DNA from 2 places in the Oceanobacillus sp. FSL K6-3682 genome. Region 1 is predicted to be linked to the other one. Evidence: riboswitches for the same ligand, from Rfam matches in the RefSeq annotation. Region 1 holds a riboswitch; the other holds the start of a gene.
What was found. Region 1 has a riboswitch for FMN ahead of ribD (bifunctional diaminohydroxyphosphoribosylaminopyrimidine deaminase/5-amino-6-(5-phosphoribosylamino)uracil reductase RibD). Riboswitches for the same ligand answer to the same signal wherever they lie in the genome.

Region 1 (4,432 bases):
CGCTTGAGTTGGCTCCCTATATAAGACTGGCGTATTTTAATCAAGGAGAAGGATATGATGCACACCAGCTGAAAAATCAGGCTCCTAATGGTTCAATAACAATAGCATCAGAAATTCTAAGTGAGGATCTGGATGTTCCAAAAGGCTTTTATCTTCGCCGAATCCAAGGGAATTTATGGCTGCGCGGGTATATTGCGGATGAAGAACATGTTTGGAATCCGAATGATCATTTTATATTTTGTATTGCTGAAAAATAATAGGATACCTATACGATAAAAACAGCCTTTCCCCAAAATACAGAGAAAGGCTGTTTGCAATTTGGTTTATAACGTTTCTTTTTTATGATTATTATATAAATCTTTAGCTGCTTTTGGTGCTGTCCAGAATGTCGTAATCAGCAGGAATACAACAGGTACAGCGGTCACCACAATAAAGGATTGCAGGGCGTCCACGCTTCCTTCACCGATGGTAACTAATACAATAGCAACAAGACCCATGACCAATGCATAAAAAGCTCTTAACCAGCTTGGAGGATTCCCTTCTCCGGTAATAGCCATTGAAATAGACAGGGCCATAGAGTCTGCCGTAGTTAATACGAAAATAACGGTAGCCAGCAAGAACAAGGCTCCGAAAATCATAGGAAATGGCAATTGCTCTGTAATGGCTATCATCGCAGCAGGAGGACCTGCTTCATTTAGGGCAGTTGATATCGAGCCAGAATCATTTAGTTCATAAAAGATTCCTGTTCCGCCAACGACAGTAAACCAAAAAGTTGTAATAATAGGCGCGATAACAGCAACTGCAATAATTAGCTCACGAATGGTTCTTCCGCGTGAAATTCGTGCTGTAAATAGCGCCATAATCGGGCCATAGCCAATAAACCAAGCAAAGAAAAATACAGTCCATAAGCCAAGCCATTCTTCATCACCGCGGAAGGTACTGGAAGAAATAAAATCATTTACGTAAAGACCAAAAGCTTCAAAATAATTGTTAAAGATAAAGAAACCTTGTCCGAGTAATAAGATTCCAATGATTAATCCAAGTGCCAAGAGAACATTAAAGCTGGTTAACAGCTGAATTCCCCGATGGATTCCTGTTACAGCGGAGATTGCTGCACCAATAACGATAACGATAATAATGATAATTTGAATAACTAAGGTATTTGGTAAACCAGTTAATGCATTTAATCCATAACCTGTCTGTAAACCCAAGAACCCAATCGGTCCAATCGTTCCAGCAGCAACAGCAAGAATAGAAAAAGAATCAACAAGTGTTCCTAATACACTTTTTTCATGATTTTTTCGCCGGAAATTGGATATAGTAAAGATCTTGGCTTCAACGGCATGCCTTTATGATAGTGGGCATACATTAATACGATAGTGCCTAATGTACCTAAAATTGCCCATGACAGAAAACCCCAGTCTACAAAACTGGATGCCAGAGCAGGTACAACTGCTTCCAGTGTGCCATTCTCAATCCCTGAGAAGCGGGGAGGTACGGATATAAAATGGGATAATGGTTCTGCAGCAGCCCAAAATATTCCTCCTCCTGCTAATAAAGTACACATAATAATACAAATCCATTTAAATGTACTCATTTCTGGTTTTTCCATATTACCTAAACGGATTTTTCCGTATTTAGAAAAAGCTAACCCTAACGCAATAAAAAATGTGACTAATACAGTCATTTGGTAAACTACACCAAAATAAGTAGCAGACCAGCCAAATAAGGTATCAACCATATCAGCGACAAAGTCAGCATTAATAAATGCGGCTATGACAAATAGTACGAGTGCGCCGCCACTTATAATAAATGTTGGCAGATCTAGCGAAGTCTTTTTTCTATTTGAACCTTTCATTATTTCTTTTCCTCCATCTTGTTAAGTTTAATCATAGTTGTTTGATTTCCTTTTAGTCTTTCTCTGAACCCCGTTTTTTATCTAATGGATAATATCTTTTAACCACATTGAAACGCCTGTAAGTATCCTGACTGAAAAAACTTGGCCAGGGATAAGCGAATAAATTGTTACAATAGGGTGCTTGCAAACAACAAACATTCCGAGGGGGGAAATATGAAAAGCTCCTCGGAATGTTTGTTGTTTTATTATCATGCAAATACAAAACGGAAATGCAGTAAAAAACAAAATAGTGGAATCATACTCCAGCAGTTGAAGTATAATTCCACCGTTCTATACCCTAAAACAATTTTAATACGTTGTCAATCATACGTACTTAATTTAAAATAATCTCTCTTTTCCAAAAAAAGTTAGCGGGTAATATAGTGACCAAATACGACTAATTATTAAAGCATTATAAAAATGATAGCTTGCATTTTATTTTTTAAACTGATATTATCAGTTTTAACATATTAGCATATGTAACTAGATTTTTTTGGCAGGGTTTATGAAGATATAACAGGATACTGACACTTCAGTTGAGAGGCTGTAAACACTTATAGAATGCTAAGTTAGATTATGTAAGGTAAGAAAGAGTAATATAAAAATTTAATATCGTTTCTTCGGGGCAGGGTGTAATTCCCGACCGGCGGTGACAAATCCTTGAGATTTGAAGTCCGTGACCCGCGTATCGCGGTGGATCCAGTGAGATTCTGGAGCCGACAGTTAAAGTCTGGATGGGAGAAGAAAACTTACGTCAGCACATGAATGGGTGAAGTGTATTCTTTTAAGGTACATGAAAATCTGTTTCAGTGTATAGACATGGTTTATTTAAGTACGCCCCGTGGAGATCATTCACGGGGCTTTTTGGTGTTTTAAGAAAGGAGGAAGCACATGGACACACTGTATATGGAGCGGGCAATAGAGCTCGCAAAACTGGGGCAGGGAAACACACATACCAATCCTTTAGTCGGTACAGTAATTGTGAAAGATGACACTGTTTTAGCTACTGGGTTTCATCAGAGATATGGCGAAAAGCATGCAGAAAAAATGGCTATCGACCAATGTGAAGCTCCCGAAGATTTAATTGGTGCAACAATGTATGTGACGCTGGAGCCGTGTAATCATACAGGAAAACAGCCTCCCTGTACCCAAATGATTATAAAAAGCGGCATTTTCAAAGTTGTGATTGCACAGCTTGACCCTAATCCCGTTGTAGCTGGTAAAGGAAAAGCCTATCTAGAATCACAGGGAGTACAAGTGATTTCCGGTGTGTTGCAGGAGAAGGCAGAGGCATTGAATAAGCATTATAACTATTTTCATAGGAGACAGCACCCTTATATCGTATTAAAGCAGGCCGTCAGTCTGGATGGGAAAATTTCTGTCCATTCGAAGCAGCGGACGTATCTTACTGGAGAAGAAACATATAAAAGAGTACATGAGGAAAGGCAATATTTTCAGGCTATTATGGTAGGAAGCGGGACAATTTTAGCGGATAATCCAAAACTGCTGCCGAATGTAATTACTGATTTTCCACCTATTCGGATTATCCTGGATCGGAGAGGGAAAACAATGGATTTTGCGAAATATCAGATTTATAGAGAAACTGTTCCTGTATGGGTGTTTACAACATCAAGTGCTATAGAGGATGTACCTGAGCATGTACGATTGATACCGGACATGCATTGGACAATCTCAAAAGTAATGGAGTATTTACAGAAGGAGGGGATTCAATCCGTTTATGTAGAAGGGGGAAGCAGAATTCATGATGCTTTCCTGGCAGAAAATTTGTTTGAAGAGGTAATTACGTATATCTCTCCCAAGCTGATTGGCGGTAATGGAGTATCTGCCTTTTCCAGTGATAGAAATGTTTTATCTGCAGTACCTTTAACATTACAAAGCGCGGAAGCAGTTGGTGAGGATATACGAATAGTCAGCGGGAGGGGAAAGAAGGATGTTTACAGGATTGATTCAGAAAACGGGAACAGTCAAACGAATCAAAAAAGTGAGTCAGCATATTGAGTTAACATGCTCTGCCTCCAGAGAGCTCTTGCAGGATTATAACATTGGCGACAGTATGGCAATCAACGGTGTCTGTTTAACTGCTATAGAAGTAACTGATTCAGATTTTACAGTGGACATTATGCCGGAAACATTTCAAAAATCGATATTCTCTGATTTGCGGGTGAATGCGGTGGTGAATCTGGAACGGGCAATGTCTGCAAGAGGACGCTTGGAAGGGCATATTGTATCAGGTCATGTAGATACAACGACGCGGTTAATTAAAAAGGTGAAAAAAGAGAATTCCATTATTCTCACATTCTATTATCCGCCACAAGTACAAGGAGAGATTGTAGCCCAAGGATCTGTGGCGATTAATGGAACAAGCTTGACCGTATCAGCTGTTACGGCAGGATCATTTAGTGTGTCACTCATTCCTTATTCCATGAATCATACAAATCTGGGTCAATTAAAACAAGGTGAATTTGTAAATATAGAAACCGATATACTCGGAAAATATATTAAAGCTATAATGGG
Region 2 (4,432 bases), 2.0 Mb from region 1:
CGGTTAAAACTAAGCATGCTGCAATCAGCCGGCCTGGCAAGGTCACAGGAACATAATCTCCATAACCGACAGTCGCTCCTGTAATAAGTGCCCACCATATTCCGTCTAACAATGTAGGAAAACGCTGTGGTTCGATTAAATAAATAAGATACCCGAAGAGCGACAATGAAATTATAACAAGAAGCAGCAGTTTCAGTATATTAGGAATGCGATAGTAAAGAAGTTTTAGAAAACGCTCATTCATTAAGGAATCCTCCTATCTATTTTCGTTAGTATACGCAGATAGAAAGGAATGTTATTCATTAAAACCGAAACTATAAATATACATAATTTAAAAAGCCATCGATTTATACTTTGAAATCGATGGTTTTTAAAAATTATATTGTTTTTAAAGTTTCTTTGATGCTTTCATAAACGATAGACCAGTTATCCTGATTATCGCGATAGGATTTTGAAATAAACCGGTGCACTTGTTTTTGCTTTTCTTCAAAATCACTGGCATCCTTTGGTGGAAGCTGGGCGCGTGCTTCGTCTATATACGCTTGAATTTTTGGAGCTCTTGGTCCCCATTTTCCGACTCCCTTTCCCTCTGTATTAATAAAGATGATAATAGGGATAGATCTGGCTGTTCCATTTGTTAAATACTGATCCATTAATTCAAGATTATCATCCCGAAGCAAAGCCTTGACAGGCATATTGACAGCCTCTGAAATTTTAAGAAGAATCGGCATGTTTAACATCGCGTCACCACACCAATCTTCTGTAAGAATAATTGCTCTTAAGTTCTTGCTTCTGATTTCTTCAAAAAAAGCTTCATCTGCAGGTAATGAAAAGTTATCATAAATGTGCAATAAATCCTCTTTGTTTACATTCATTGCTTCGATGTATTCATCTGGATCAAGCCCTTTTTCATACCATTCATTTAATGACATCTATATCCCTCATTTCAATTATTTGATATAGTTAGTTTACCTTCTTCTGCAGAATTGGTAAACCAAAGTTACCTTGTAAAGAAGGATAGGGAAGAATTTATAGGGAATGTTTAGAAGGTACAATGAAAATGGCGGCTTGAATTTTTCATCGTCCTTTTGGACAAGCATTTATAGGAGGCTATAACATGGCAGATACAAAATATGATGTTTTAATGGACTTACTTCATACGCCATCTCCATCAAGTATGGAAATGGAAATACAAAAGAAATGGATTAATTATGTCAAGGAGTATGCCGATGAAATTAGGACAGATCATGTTGGGAACGCGATTGCAGTGGTTAATCCAGATGCACCATTTAAAGTTCTTTTAGCAGGTCATTGTGATGAAATCGGCTTCATTATTCAGCGTATTGATGAACGTGGTTTTATATTTTTTGAAAAATTGGGTGGAATTAATCTGAAAGCAGCTATTGGCATGAGGGTGACAGTGTTGGGATATCAGGAAACACTTACAGGGGTCATCGGTGTCAACGCACAGCATCATGGAGGTATCAAAGGTGATATCGGTGTGCAGGACCTCTATATGGATTGTGGATTTCAGTCAAAAGCAGAGGCACTTAAAAAGGTTCAGATTGGGGATCTCTGTGTGTTAAAAACAGAGCCGGAAATATTACAGGATCGGTATATTTCCGCCAGAGGGCTGGATAATCGTACCGGAGCATTCATTGTAGCAGAAGTAATTCGCAAGCTGTCTGGAAAAGATTTGTCGATTGGCGTTTACGGTGCAAGTACGGTGAACGAAGAGACAAATATGGGGGGAGCTTACTTTGCCGCGGCTGGAGTAAAGCCCGATTTTGCAATTGCTGTTGATGTTACCTTTGCAACAGATTATCCAAATGTTGATCCGAAAAAGCTGGCTGAGGTTCATTTAGAAGGCGGCCCTGTTTTAGCAAAAGGAGCACCAATTCACCACAAAATCAATCGTTGGCTGGAAAAAGCAGCAAAAGACAAATCAATTCCTTTACAATATGAATTAACACCGGATGCAACAAGAACCGATGCCGATAAAATGCGATACACAGGGAAAGGAGTGCCGGTGGCATTAGTGTCTCTACCGCTCAGATATATGCATTCACCAGTAGAAACAGTAAGCAAGAAGGATATTGATAAGGAAATTGAATTATTAGTAACGATGCTTGAAAACCTGACAGGGAAGGAAGATTTAAATCCATTGCATGATGATGTTTGATATAAGGAAATATGAAATTACTTTGAATTAAAAACTTTTCTCTTGTCAAATGAATATGCTATGGTATACTGAAAGTAATTAAATATTCGATTCCAATCTTCGGGGCAGGGTGTAATTCCCGACCGGCGGAAATAGTCCGCGAGCTGTACGTTGATGCAGTTGATCTGGTGTAATTCCAGAACCGACAGTAATAGTCTGGATGGGAGAAGATGTCGAGCTTGTTTTTAACCATACGCATGTTTTGTGTGTATTTATTTAGCGATGACTCAAACCCTAAAGCCCTTATGCTTTAGGGTTTTTTAATTGCTTACAGGCTAAAAATAGCATCGTACCTTCATCACGAGTTGGAATCGGAAAAATGATGGAGGAGGTAAGCTGATGCAAAAGAAGAAAAGAAATCAGCTGCTAAAGTTAATTATTATCGCATTATTAAGTACTATCTCTCTTGTTTTATTTTTTCTAAATTTTCCACTTCCGTTTTTACCAACACCTTATTTAAAAGTGGATTTCAGTGATGTACCTGCATTAATTGCATCTTTGATCTTTTCACCAATGGCAGGAGTGCTTGTCGTTGGATTTAAGAACTTGTTATATTTGGCTGTTTCGGGATCTGGAGAGCCAATTGGTGTTTTATCCAACTTTGTTGCCGGATTAATGATTGTTTTACCGGTTTCACTTATTTATCATCGGATAAAGGGTTTAAAAGGTCTTGTCAGCGGATTGGCAACAGGTACTGTTATTATGGCAGTCGGAATGAGTGTACTCAATTATTATCTAATTTTACCTGCTTATGGCTGGTTTATGGGCTGGGAAATGTCTGAACAAATGAAATGGATTGCAGTTATTGGTGGCGTGCTGCCATTTAATATAATTAAAGGAATTTTTATCGGAATTTTGTTTATCCCATTGTTCAATAAGCTGCAGAGCTGGATTCAGCAGCAGCGAACGAGGTTTATATAATACAATATAAAAAGAACTAAGGAGTACAATAAGAAAGAGGCCGGAATTTTGATCCGGCCTCTTTCTTATTGTTAATTTAAAAGTGCATAAAAAGAGAATAAATTATTTTGGTGCATGAAAAATAAACAAACGAATAGTGCTATATTGAGAAATCAGGTGAAAGGTATGACTTACTATAGTTAGCTATCCATGAGATTAAAAGGGATATGTTATTGCAAGACTTCTATCCCATTTTGCTTGTATGCATCAATGATATTAGCCGGTACAGATTTCTCTGTTACTAGATAATCTAAAGCATTACTTTTTTCGACAAAGAAAGTAGAGACTTTTTCTAACTTTTCTTTGGTCACCACACTAAGTATTTGAGAACTTTGTTTAATTAACTGACTTTTTAGCAGGGACTCTTCAAAAAGAGGAACTGTAATTCCAAGATTGGAATCAATTGATGAAATACCAAGTACACATAATTCTACGTGAATCCTCTCAATTTCTTTAATAGCAAAGGAACCTGTATTAACGTGTGAATTCTTATTGAATTCACCACCAATAACATAGATTTGTACATGAGGGTGGTTGCTTAGGGCAAAAGCCACTGAAGGGCTATTCGTTAATACTCTCCCTTTATAAGACTGAGGCAGCTTCTCAGCCAGCTTTAAGTTAGTGGTGCCGCCATCAATAAAAAGTACATCCGCTTTTTCCAGAATGGGAACAGCGAGTTTGACTAATTCTTCCTTAACTTTAGCATTTTGATCAATTCTCGTGTTAAAGTCTACCTTGTCATTGACAATGCTTAATGCCCCGCCATGAACCCTTTTAATTAATCCTTTTGCCGACAGCTCCTGCATATCCTTTCGAATAGTGTCTTCCTTTACCTTCAGTTCCTTCGTTAATTCAGAAACCAATGCTCTTCCCTCGGATTGAACCTTATCTAATATGTAGATATGACGTTCTTTTTTTAGCATATTTATCACCTTTTTATTGTATTTAATTGAATTAGATTGTTTATATCGGGTTATTTATAAAAATAATTATATCATAATAAATAAAGAAGTACTATTAATGACTGTGGAAATTATAAAGACGTTCGTTACTCTGTCTTTTGGATAGAAAGATAGGCCTATATAAGTGAAGTTATAATCAGCTAATATCCGAATATCCAATTTCTTTTTATCCTTTTTATTGACACAATCAATTAAAAACGATAATATTAAATTCAATTCAATAAAAAACAATTAAAAAGGAAGTGATATAAAGTATGAAGAGGCATGAACTTATAAGTCAACAGTATCA

Region 2: it holds a riboswitch for FMN, as region 1 does, so the genes downstream of both, MHH51_RS16360 (ECF transporter S component) here and ribD (bifunctional diaminohydroxyphosphoribosylaminopyrimidine deaminase/5-amino-6-(5-phosphoribosylamino)uracil reductase RibD) in region 1, are expected to answer to the same signal.

What each region holds. Positions count from the first base shown of each region.
Region 1 covers NZ_CP150263.1:461,534-465,965, forward strand. The annotation lists gene MHH51_RS02490 (helicase) at 1-257, shown strand, start outside; partial or broken gene MHH51_RS02495 (BCCT family transporter) at 324-1,858, opposite strand; FMN riboswitch at 2,510-2,647, shown strand; gene ribD (bifunctional diaminohydroxyphosphoribosylaminopyrimidine deaminase/5-amino-6-(5-phosphoribosylamino)uracil reductase RibD) at 2,789-3,916, shown strand; gene MHH51_RS02505 (riboflavin synthase) at 3,861-4,432, shown strand, end outside.
Region 2 covers NZ_CP150263.1:3,293,175-3,297,606, reverse strand. The annotation lists gene MHH51_RS16375 (potassium channel family protein) at 1-244, opposite strand, end outside; gene MHH51_RS16370 (thioredoxin family protein) at 378-932, opposite strand; gene MHH51_RS16365 (M20/M25/M40 family metallo-hydrolase) at 1,118-2,182, shown strand; FMN riboswitch at 2,274-2,397, shown strand; gene MHH51_RS16360 (ECF transporter S component) at 2,561-3,142, shown strand; gene MHH51_RS16355 (DeoR/GlpR family DNA-binding transcription regulator) at 3,352-4,104, opposite strand.